DNA from 2 places in the Caenimonas aquaedulcis genome. Region 2 is predicted to be linked to the other one. Evidence: predicted binding sites of a transcription regulator. Region 2 holds the regulator's gene; the other holds the start of a gene.
What was found. The regulator FNR, encoded in region 2, switches genes on or off when oxygen is low (the NO sensors DNR and NnrR bind a similar motif). The targets are predictions, from matches to a motif close to TTGATNNNNATCAA.
Positions count from the first base shown of each region.

Region 1: the regulator FNR is predicted to act here: its motif matches at 2,167-2,180, upstream of clpB (ATP-dependent chaperone ClpB).

Region 1 is NZ_JADWYS010000001.1:961,273-965,685, forward strand. Features, by position in the region: gene clpB (ATP-dependent chaperone ClpB) at 1-2,081, opposite strand, end outside; gene I5803_RS04555 (hypothetical protein) at 2,186-2,770, shown strand; gene I5803_RS04560 (flavin-dependent oxidoreductase) at 2,767-3,993, opposite strand; gene I5803_RS04565 (tripartite tricarboxylate transporter substrate binding protein) at 3,990-4,413, opposite strand, start outside.
Region 2 is NZ_JADWYS010000001.1:4,032,294-4,036,706, reverse strand. Features, by position in the region: gene I5803_RS19470 (trypsin-like peptidase domain-containing protein) at 1-1,192, opposite strand, end outside; gene I5803_RS19465 (hemerythrin domain-containing protein) at 1,233-1,823, opposite strand; gene fnr (fumarate/nitrate reduction transcriptional regulator Fnr) at 1,845-2,624, opposite strand; gene I5803_RS19455 (response regulator) at 2,635-3,039, opposite strand; gene mgtA (magnesium-translocating P-type ATPase) at 3,096-4,413, opposite strand, start outside.

The DNA.
Region 1 (4,413 bases), 3.1 Mb from region 2:
AACACGTCGGGGTGCGCCTTCTCGATCTCGTCGAGCAGGATCACGCTGTAGGGCTTGCGCCGCACCGCCTCCGTGAGGTGACCGCCCTCTTCATAGCCGACATAGCCGGGCGGCGCGCCGATCAGGCGGGCCACGGAATGCTTCTCCATGAACTCGCTCATGTCGATGCGCACGAGGTGCTCCTCGCTGTCGAAGAGGAAGGTCGCGAGGGCCTTGCACAGCTCGGTCTTGCCCACGCCCGTGGGGCCCAGGAACAGGAACGAGCCGGTGGGCCGGTTCGGGTCGGACAGGCCCGAGCGCGAGCGGCGGATCGCGTTGGACACGGCGGCGATCGCCTCGTCCTGGCCGATCACGCGCTGGTGCAGGCGGTCTTCCATCAGCAACAGTTTTTCGCGCTCGCCCTGCATCAGCTTGGACACCGGGATGCCGGTGGACCGGGCCACGACTTCCGCGATTTCCTCGGCGCCGACCATGGTGCGCAGCAGCTGCGGGCGGCCGCCGTCCTTGGCGCTCTTCGCCTTGCCCGATTCCTTGGCCTGCGCTTCCGCGAGCTGCTTCTCGAGGCCGGGCAGCCGGCCGTACTGCAGCTCGGCGACCTTGTTGAAGTCGCCCTTGCGGGTGAACTCCTCGATCTCGCGGCGCAGCTTGTCGATCTCTTCCTTGACTTGCGCGGAGCCGTGCGCCTGCGCCTTCTCGGTCTTCCAGATTTCCTCGAGGTCCGCGATGTCCTTCTGCAGCTTCGTGATCTCTTCCTGGATCAGGCCCAGGCGCTTCTGGGAGGCTTCGTCCTTCTCGCGCTTGACGGCCTCGCGCTCGATCTGCAGCTGGATCAGGCGGCGGTCGAGGCGGTCGATCGCCTCGGGCTTGGAGTCGAGCTCGATCTTCACCTTGGCCGCGGCTTCGTCGATCAGGTCGATCGCCTTGTCCGGCAGGAAGCGGTCGGTGATGTAGCGATGCGAGAGCTCCGCCGCGGCGACGATGGCGGGGTCGGTGATCTCGACGCCGTGGTGGACTTCGTACTTTTCCTGCAGGCCGCGCAGGATGGCGATGGTGGCCTCCACCGTCGGCTCGCCGACGAGGATCTTCTGGAAGCGCCGCTCGAGCGCGGCGTCCTTCTCGATGTACTTGCGGTATTCGTCCAGCGTGGTCGCGCCGACGCAATGAAGCTCGCCGCGTGCGAGCGCCGGCTTGAGCATGTTGCCCGCGTCCATCGCGCCCTCGGCCTTGCCCGCGCCCACCATGGTGTGCAGCTCGTCGATGAAGACGATGGTCTGGCCCTCGTCCTTCGCGAGTTCGTTGAGCACGTTCTTCAGGCGCTCCTCGAATTCGCCGCGGTACTTCGCGCCGGCGAGAAGTGCCGCCATGTCCAGCGACAGCACGCGCTTGTTCTTCAGCGTCTCGGGGACCTCGCCCGCGATGATGCGCTGCGCGAGGCCCTCGACGATGGCCGTCTTGCCCACGCCGGGCTCGCCGATGAGCACAGGGTTGTTCTTCGTGCGGCGCTGCAGCACCTGGATCGCGCGGCGGATTTCCTCGTCGCGGCCGATCACGGGGTCGAGCTTGCCCTGCCGCGCCCGCTCCGTCAGGTCCATGCAGTATTTCTTGAGCGCTTCCCGCTGGCCTTCGGCCTCCGCGCTGTTGACCTTTTCGCCGCCGCGCACGGTATCCACGGCCGCCTCGAAGGTCTTGCGCGTGAGCCCGTTCTCCCGGGCGATCCGGCCGATGTCCTGCTTGCTGTCGGCGAGCGCGAGCAGGTAGAGCTCGCTCGCGATGTACTGGTCGCCGCGCTTGAGCGCCTCCTTCTCGGTGGCCTGCAGCAGCGCGGACAGGTCGCGCCCGACCTGGACCTGTTCGTGGCCTTCGACCTTGGCGCGCTTGTGCATCGCCGCCTCGGCGCCGGCGAGCAGGCCGGGCACGTTCACGCCCGCGCGCTGCAGGAGGGCCGTGGGCCCGTCGTCCTGGCGCAGCATCGCGACGAGCAGGTGCTCGGGCTCGATATAGGGATGGTCGTTGGCGAGCGCGAGGCTCTGCGCTTCGCCGAGGGCCTGCTGGAATTGGGTGGTGAGCTTGTCTAGCCGCATGGGTGGGTAACTCCGGTTTCCGCACAGGTTAGGCATTTCCCGGGCGATTTCAAGGTCACTCTGCTTCCGGGCGTGCCGCCGGCGGCTGACTAAAATCAATCCCAATGAAAATTCACCAGCTCTCGGTCAACTACGTCGCCGAGCAGGACCGTATCCTCGTGCGGATCAACACGTCCAGCGCGGAGGAGATCCGCATGTGGCTGACGCGCCGGTTGATGCTCGGCCTCTGGCCGCTGCTGTCCAAGCTGCTGACCAAGCACCTGCTCAAGCTGGAAGCCGCGGGCACCGTGCTCGACACCGCGGACGACGGGCTCAAGAAGATGCTCACCGACTTCCGCAAGGAAGAGTTCCTGCGGCACGCCGATTTCGACACGCCCTACCAGGAGGAACGGGTGACCCTTCCGCTGGGCGAGGAGCCCCTGCTCGTCACGGACGTCGACGCTTCGCCGCAGCCGAGCGGGCGCCTGCGGCTCACGTTCAACGAGAAGCCGCCCAACGCGGACAAGCCCCGCAACTTCCAGATGGAGCTGGAACCCAAGCTCATGCAGGGCCTCATGCACCTGCTGGAGCAGGCCCTGGGGCGCTCGCAGTGGCGCGAGCCTTTCGGCACGCCCGTGGCCCTGGAAGAAGGCGCCGCGGAGGACGAGGACGCGACCTCGACCGGCCGCAAGCCCCGCTACCTGAACTAGGCCTTCGCCTTCAGCGCGAACCCGGCGATGTGCTTGTACTCGTCGGACATGCGCCGCAGCTCTTCCTGGCTGATGAGGTCGTCGATGTGGCGGAACGGCTGGCCGCCCGAGAGCTCGTCCACGCGCGTATTGATGAAATCCGGCGGCACGGTGCGGTTCGTCTCCACGATCCGCGAGGTCACCGGCAGCCGCAACTTCTCATAGGCCAGCAGCGCGGCCGGCACGTCGGCCGCGGACCCGAGCTGTTCCGCCAGGGTGCGCGCGTCGATGATCGCCTGCGCCGAGCCATTGGAGCCGCGCGGGTACATCGGGTGCGCCGCGTCGCCCAGCAGCGTCACGCGGCCGAAGGTCCAGCGGGACACGGGGTCCTTGTCGACCATCGGGTACTCGAAGATGGAAGCGGCGCCGCGGATCAGGGCCGGCACGTCGAGCCAGTCGAAGCGCCAGTCCTGGAAGATCCCCAGGAAATCGTCCAGGTTGCCCGGCTTGTTCCAGTCGTTCTTCGGCGCGCCCTCGCGGCGGATTTCCGCGACCCAGTTGACGAGCTGGCCGCCCTGGCCGTCGACGTTGTCGGCGATCGGGTAGATCACCATCTTGCCCGTCTCGATGGAGCCGATGCGCAGGTAGCTCTTGCCGCTGAGGATGGGCTTGTGCACAGTCACGCCGCGCCACGTGTTGATCCCCGCGAACGCGAGGCCTTCCCCGGGATAGAACTGGCGGCGCACGGCCGAATTGACGCCGTCGCAGGCGACGACCACCTCGGCGGAGACAGGGGCGAGCGCGCGGCCCGATGCGTCCTGGAACCTGGCGGTCGCGCCGCGTTCGTCCTGGTCGACGCCGACACAGCGGTGATCGAGGTGCACGCGATCGGCGCCGAGGCGCTCGAGCACCGCGTCGTACAGCACGCGGTGAAGCTTGCCGCGATGCAGCCCGATCTCGGGCGTGTCGTAGCCCGCATGGCGTCCGCGCGCCTCGCGGAAGATGAACTGGCCGAAGCGGTTGAAGAACACGCTTTCCAGGTTTTCGATACCCGCCGCTTCGAGCTGCGGCTGCAGCCCGAGCGCCGCGAGCTCCCGCATCGCATGCGGCAGCAGGGTGATCCCCACGCCGATCTCGCGGACTTCGGCCACGGCTTCGTACACCTCGCAAGCCTGGCCCTGGCGATGCAGCGACAGGGCCAGGGCGAGCCCGCCGATGCCTCCGCCGATGATCGCTACCTTCATTGCGCGGTGATCCCCTGCGCCTTGATGAGGCGCTCCCACCGCTGCGCGTCCTGCGCGACCAGCCTGCGGAATTCCTCCGGCGTGCTGGACGCGGGATCCATCCCCTGCGTCTCGAAGGCCGTGCGGATCTCGGGCGTCGCCAGGATCTCCTTGATGTCGCGGTTGAGCTGCGCCACGAGGTCCGCCGACGTGCCGGGCGGCGCGAAGATGCCGTACCACATGTCCACGTCGACATTGCCGGCCCTGGCCTCGGCGAGCGTGGGCACCTGCGGCAGCAACGGGTGGCGCTTCGCGCTGCCGATGCCCAATGCCACGAGCTTGCCGGCCTTGATCTGCGGCAGCGCGACGTGGATCGGCAGGAACATCACGTCGATCTGGCCGCCCAGCAGGTCGGTGACGGCTTGCGCGGTGCCCCGGTAG
Region 2 (4,413 bases):
TGACCGCCGTGATGCGGTCGCCGGGCTCGATGCCGGCGAGCAGGCTGGAGCCGACGACGTCGTCGACGTAGACGCCCGCCGGCAGGCCCGCGGTCGCGCCGGCCGGCGCAAGCCCCAGGCCGAGCCGGATCTCCGGGGCCGTCCGCGCGGTGGGCGACGCATCGGCCTGCGTGCGCGCAGCCTGCGCATGCACGCGCACGGTGGACATCGCCTCGCCACGCCACAGCCGCAGCGCCAGCGATTCGCCGGGCTTCAACGCGGAGAATTCTTCCTCGATCTGCGCGTGCGAGGCCGTGCGCCGCGAGCCTGTGGCGACCAGCACGTCGCCGCTGCGAAGGCCGGCGGCTTCCGCGGCGCTGCCCGGCGCGACTTTCACGACGAGCGCGCCGCCCGTCTCGCCCAGCCCGAACGCGCGCGCGAGGTCCGCGGTGACGGGCTGCGTCACCACGCCGAGCTCGGCGCGGCGCGAGCGGCCCGCGCGGATGCGCGACACGATGCGCAGGACCTGGTCGGCCGGCAACGCGAACGACACGCCGGCGAAGATGCCGTTGTCCGAATAGATCAGCGAGTTCATCCCGACGACGGCGCCGTCTGACGTGAACAGCGGGCCGCCGGAGCTGCCGGGGTTGATCGCCACGTCCGTCTGGATGAGCGGCAGCACGCTGCCGCCGGGCAGGAAGCGCGGGTAGGCGCTCACCACACCCGCGGTCACCGTGTGCTCGAAGCCGAAGGGCGCGCCCATCGCGGCGACCCATTCGCCGGGGCACACGCGGCGCTGCGGCTCGAGCGGCGCGGCCGGCAGGCCCGACGCCTCGACCTTCAGCAGGGCGACGTCGGCATCGCGGTCGAAGCCGGCGACGCGCGCCTGCAGCCTGCGCCCGTCGGCCATCGCGATCCAGGTCTCCCGCGCATCGAACACCACATGCGCGCTGGTGGCGACGAACCCATCGGGCGACAGGATGAAGCCCGAGGCGAAGGACCGCTCGAGCGGCGCGTCGGGAAACGGCGGCGTGCGGTCGGGCCCGCCGAAGACGGAATCGACGCGCCGGGGCCGGATGACGAGCACGCTCACCACCGCCGGCGCGGTGCGCGCGGCCGCCGCGGAGAAACTGCGCGTCGCGCCCGGGGGCCGGGGCACGGCGCACGGGTCGTCGGAGGCGGATGCCGGCGCCGCGAAGAGCGCTGCTGCCATGGCGAGGGCGGCAACGCGGGCCGGCCGCCCGCCCCGCGGCTCAGGCATGCAGCTCGGGCCCGACGCCGATCGGCGCGGGCGCCGCCATGACGATGCGCGTGAAGAGGCGGTCGTAGACCGGGTCGCGCACGCCGCCGGCGAGCGGGTCCCGGTCCTGCTCGAAGGCCAGGTCGAGCTCCTTCCACTCCTTGCTCGTGAGCGCCTCTTCGGCGCCGGGCAGCAGCTGCGTCTCCTCCACGCGCATGTGCTCGAGGTAGAAGGCGGCGTACTTTTCCGCGGCGTCCTCGAAGATCGGGCGGCGCGAATCGCCGACCAGCTCCCAGGCGAGCAGCAGGTGCTGCAGTTCCCGCACCTTGCCCTCGCCGCGCATGTGGTCCGCCTCGAGCTTGCGGATCACGGGCATGAGCGCCGGCACCGCGCGGGCGATGCGGGGAAAGAGCAGGTCCGACTCCTTGGGGTGGTGCCGCTTCTCCGGAAATTCGTCGATGTAGAACAGCATGGCGCGCAGCACGTCGAAGAAACGCTCGGGCTGGTCGCCGGGGCCGTTGGCGATCATCATCTTCAGCGAACGCAGCATGGCGGCCACGGCCGAATGCTCCTCCCGGATGATCTGTGTGCAGCTATGGGGCATGGGGTTGACCTCTGGTTGCGTTCAGTGGATGCGCATGTCGAGGGCCCGCGACAGGCCCGCGAGGTCGAGGATGCGGATGTGGCGCTTGTCCACTTCCAGCAGGCCGCGCTGCTGGAACGCGGAGAAGGTGCGGCTCACCGTCTCGAGCTTCATGCCGAGGTAGCTGCCGATCTCGGCGCGGGACATGCGCAGGTGGAACTCGCTGGCCGAGTAGCCGCGGGCCTTCATGCGCTGCGACAGGTTCAGCAGGAAGGCCGCGAGGCGCTCCTCCGCGTTCATGCTCCCGAGCAGCATCATCAGGCTGTGCTCGCGCACGATCTCGCGGCTCATGAGGCGGCTCACCAGGTGGTGCATGTTGCTGTGGGCTGCCGACAGCTCGTTCAGGTGCTCGTAGGGGATGGCGCAGATCTCCGCGTCCTCGAGGGCCGTCGCGCCGCTCGCATGGTGTCCCTGCGCGACGCCGTCGAGCCCCATCAGCTCGCCGGCCATGTGGAAGCCGGTGACCTGGTCGCGCCCGTCCTGCAGCGTGAGGCTGGACTTGAAGGTGCCGCTGCGCACGGCGTAGATGTACTGGAAGCGGTCGCCCTCATGGTAGAGCGGCTGGCCCAGCTTCACCTTGCGGCGCCCGAAGAGCAGGCCGTCCAGGCGCACCACGTCGTCGCCCGTCATGCCGCAGGGCAGGCACAGCTCCTTCAGGTGGCAGGCGGAGCATTGCGTCTTGAGCGGCGCGGCGACGCGGATGTCGCGCACCGGCAGTTGCCGCGTGAACGTGACGGGGGCTTCGAGAGTGGCTGCGTTCATGATCATCCTCCTACGGATTGGCGTTCGTTGAATCGGGTTGGCGGGCGGCGACGGCGACGGCCTGGGCGAGTTGGCCCGAGTCGCTGCCCTTGTCCAGGAAGCGCGCCGCGCCTGCTTTCAGGTAGCGCGTGCGATAGGCCTGCGCGGAGTTGTTGGTGAAGACGACGAAAGCGACACCCGGCGCGGCGGGCCGTACCGCCTGCAAGACCTCCAGGCCCGTGCCGCCCTCGAGCTGCACGTCCAGCACGACGACGTCGGGCCGGAGCGCCAGGATCGAGGCGATGCAGCCGCGGGGCGTCTCGCCCTCCCCCACGATCAGCGCGCCTTTCGATTCGAGGAGGTTGCCGACGCGCGAGCGGATCAGTGCGGAGTCGTCGGCGAGGAATACGCGGATGGGAAGCTGGCTGTCGGGCATGGCGCAACTTTGGCCCAACGCCCCGCCGCGCGACATCGGCGGCGGACGAAAGAACGCTAGGAATGGCCCTGAATGCGGCTTCCCGAATGCCCGGCGGCCCTAGGAATTTTCCTAGCGGCGCGCGACCGGTAGAAGCGGCGCTTGACGAGTTCCAGCAGCAGGAGGTAGCTCACCGTCATGCCCGTGATGGCGAGGTAGAACGATGCCGGCAGGCCCACCAGCCCGAACCACGCCCCCAGGGGCGTGAAGGGCAGCACCGCCGCGAACGAGAGCACGGCGAGGGCGGCGGCCGCCACGGCGGGATGCGGCCGGCCCGCGATGGCCGGGCCGCGCGTGCGGATCACGAAGACCGCCAGGACCTGCGTGGCGAGGGATTCGAGGAACCACGCCGACTGGAACTGCGCGGGGGCGGCATCCAGCACGTGCAGCAGCACGACGAACAGGCCGATGTCGAACAGCGAACTCACCGGCCCGATCACGAGCATGAAGCGCCGCAGGCGGGCGATGTCCCAGCGCACGGGCGCAGCGACGTCCTGCGCATCGACGCGGTCCAGCGGCAGCGCGGCGGACACGCCGTCGTACAGCAGGTTGTTCAGCAGGATCTGCACCGGCAGCATCGGGAGGAACGGCAGGAACACCGCGGCGGCGGCCATGCTGGCCATGTTGCCGAAGTTGGAACTGGTGCCCAGCAGGATGTACTTGCGCGTGTTGGCGATGGTCCGCCTGCCCTCGCCCACCGCCGCGCCGAGCACGCCCAGGTCGTGGCGCAGCAGCACGAGATCGGCGGCCGCGCGCGCGCTGTCGCAGGCGGAGTCCACCGAGATCCCCACGTCCGCGCTGTGGAGCGCGGGCGCGTCGTTGATGCCGTCGCCCAGGTAGCCCACGACGTGGCCGCGCGCGCGCAGCGCCCGGATCACCCGGTTCTTCTGGATCGGGTCCACGCGGCAGAACAGGTTGCACGCCTGCGCGCGATGCGCGAGCGCGCGGTCGTCCATCGCGGCGATCTCGTGTCCCAGCAGCACGCCCTCGACGCGCATGCCCAGCGCTTCGCACACATGTCGCGTGACGAGGTCACTGTCGCCGCTCACCACCTTCACGCCCACGCCGCGCGCCTGCAGGTCCGCGATGGCCGCGCCCGCGTCGGCCTTGGGCGGGTCGAGGAACGCCGCAAAGCCGGCGAACACGAGCGCGTTCTCGTCCTCCAGCCCCGCGTCTTCCAGCGTGCGCGGCACGCATTTCCACGCGATGCCCAGCACGCGGAATCCCGACGACTCCAGCGCATGCAGGCAGGCCGCCGACTTCCTGCGCGCCGCCGGCGTCCAGGCCGGGAATGCGTCGCCCTGCTGGTAACGATCGCAGTGACGCAGCACGTCT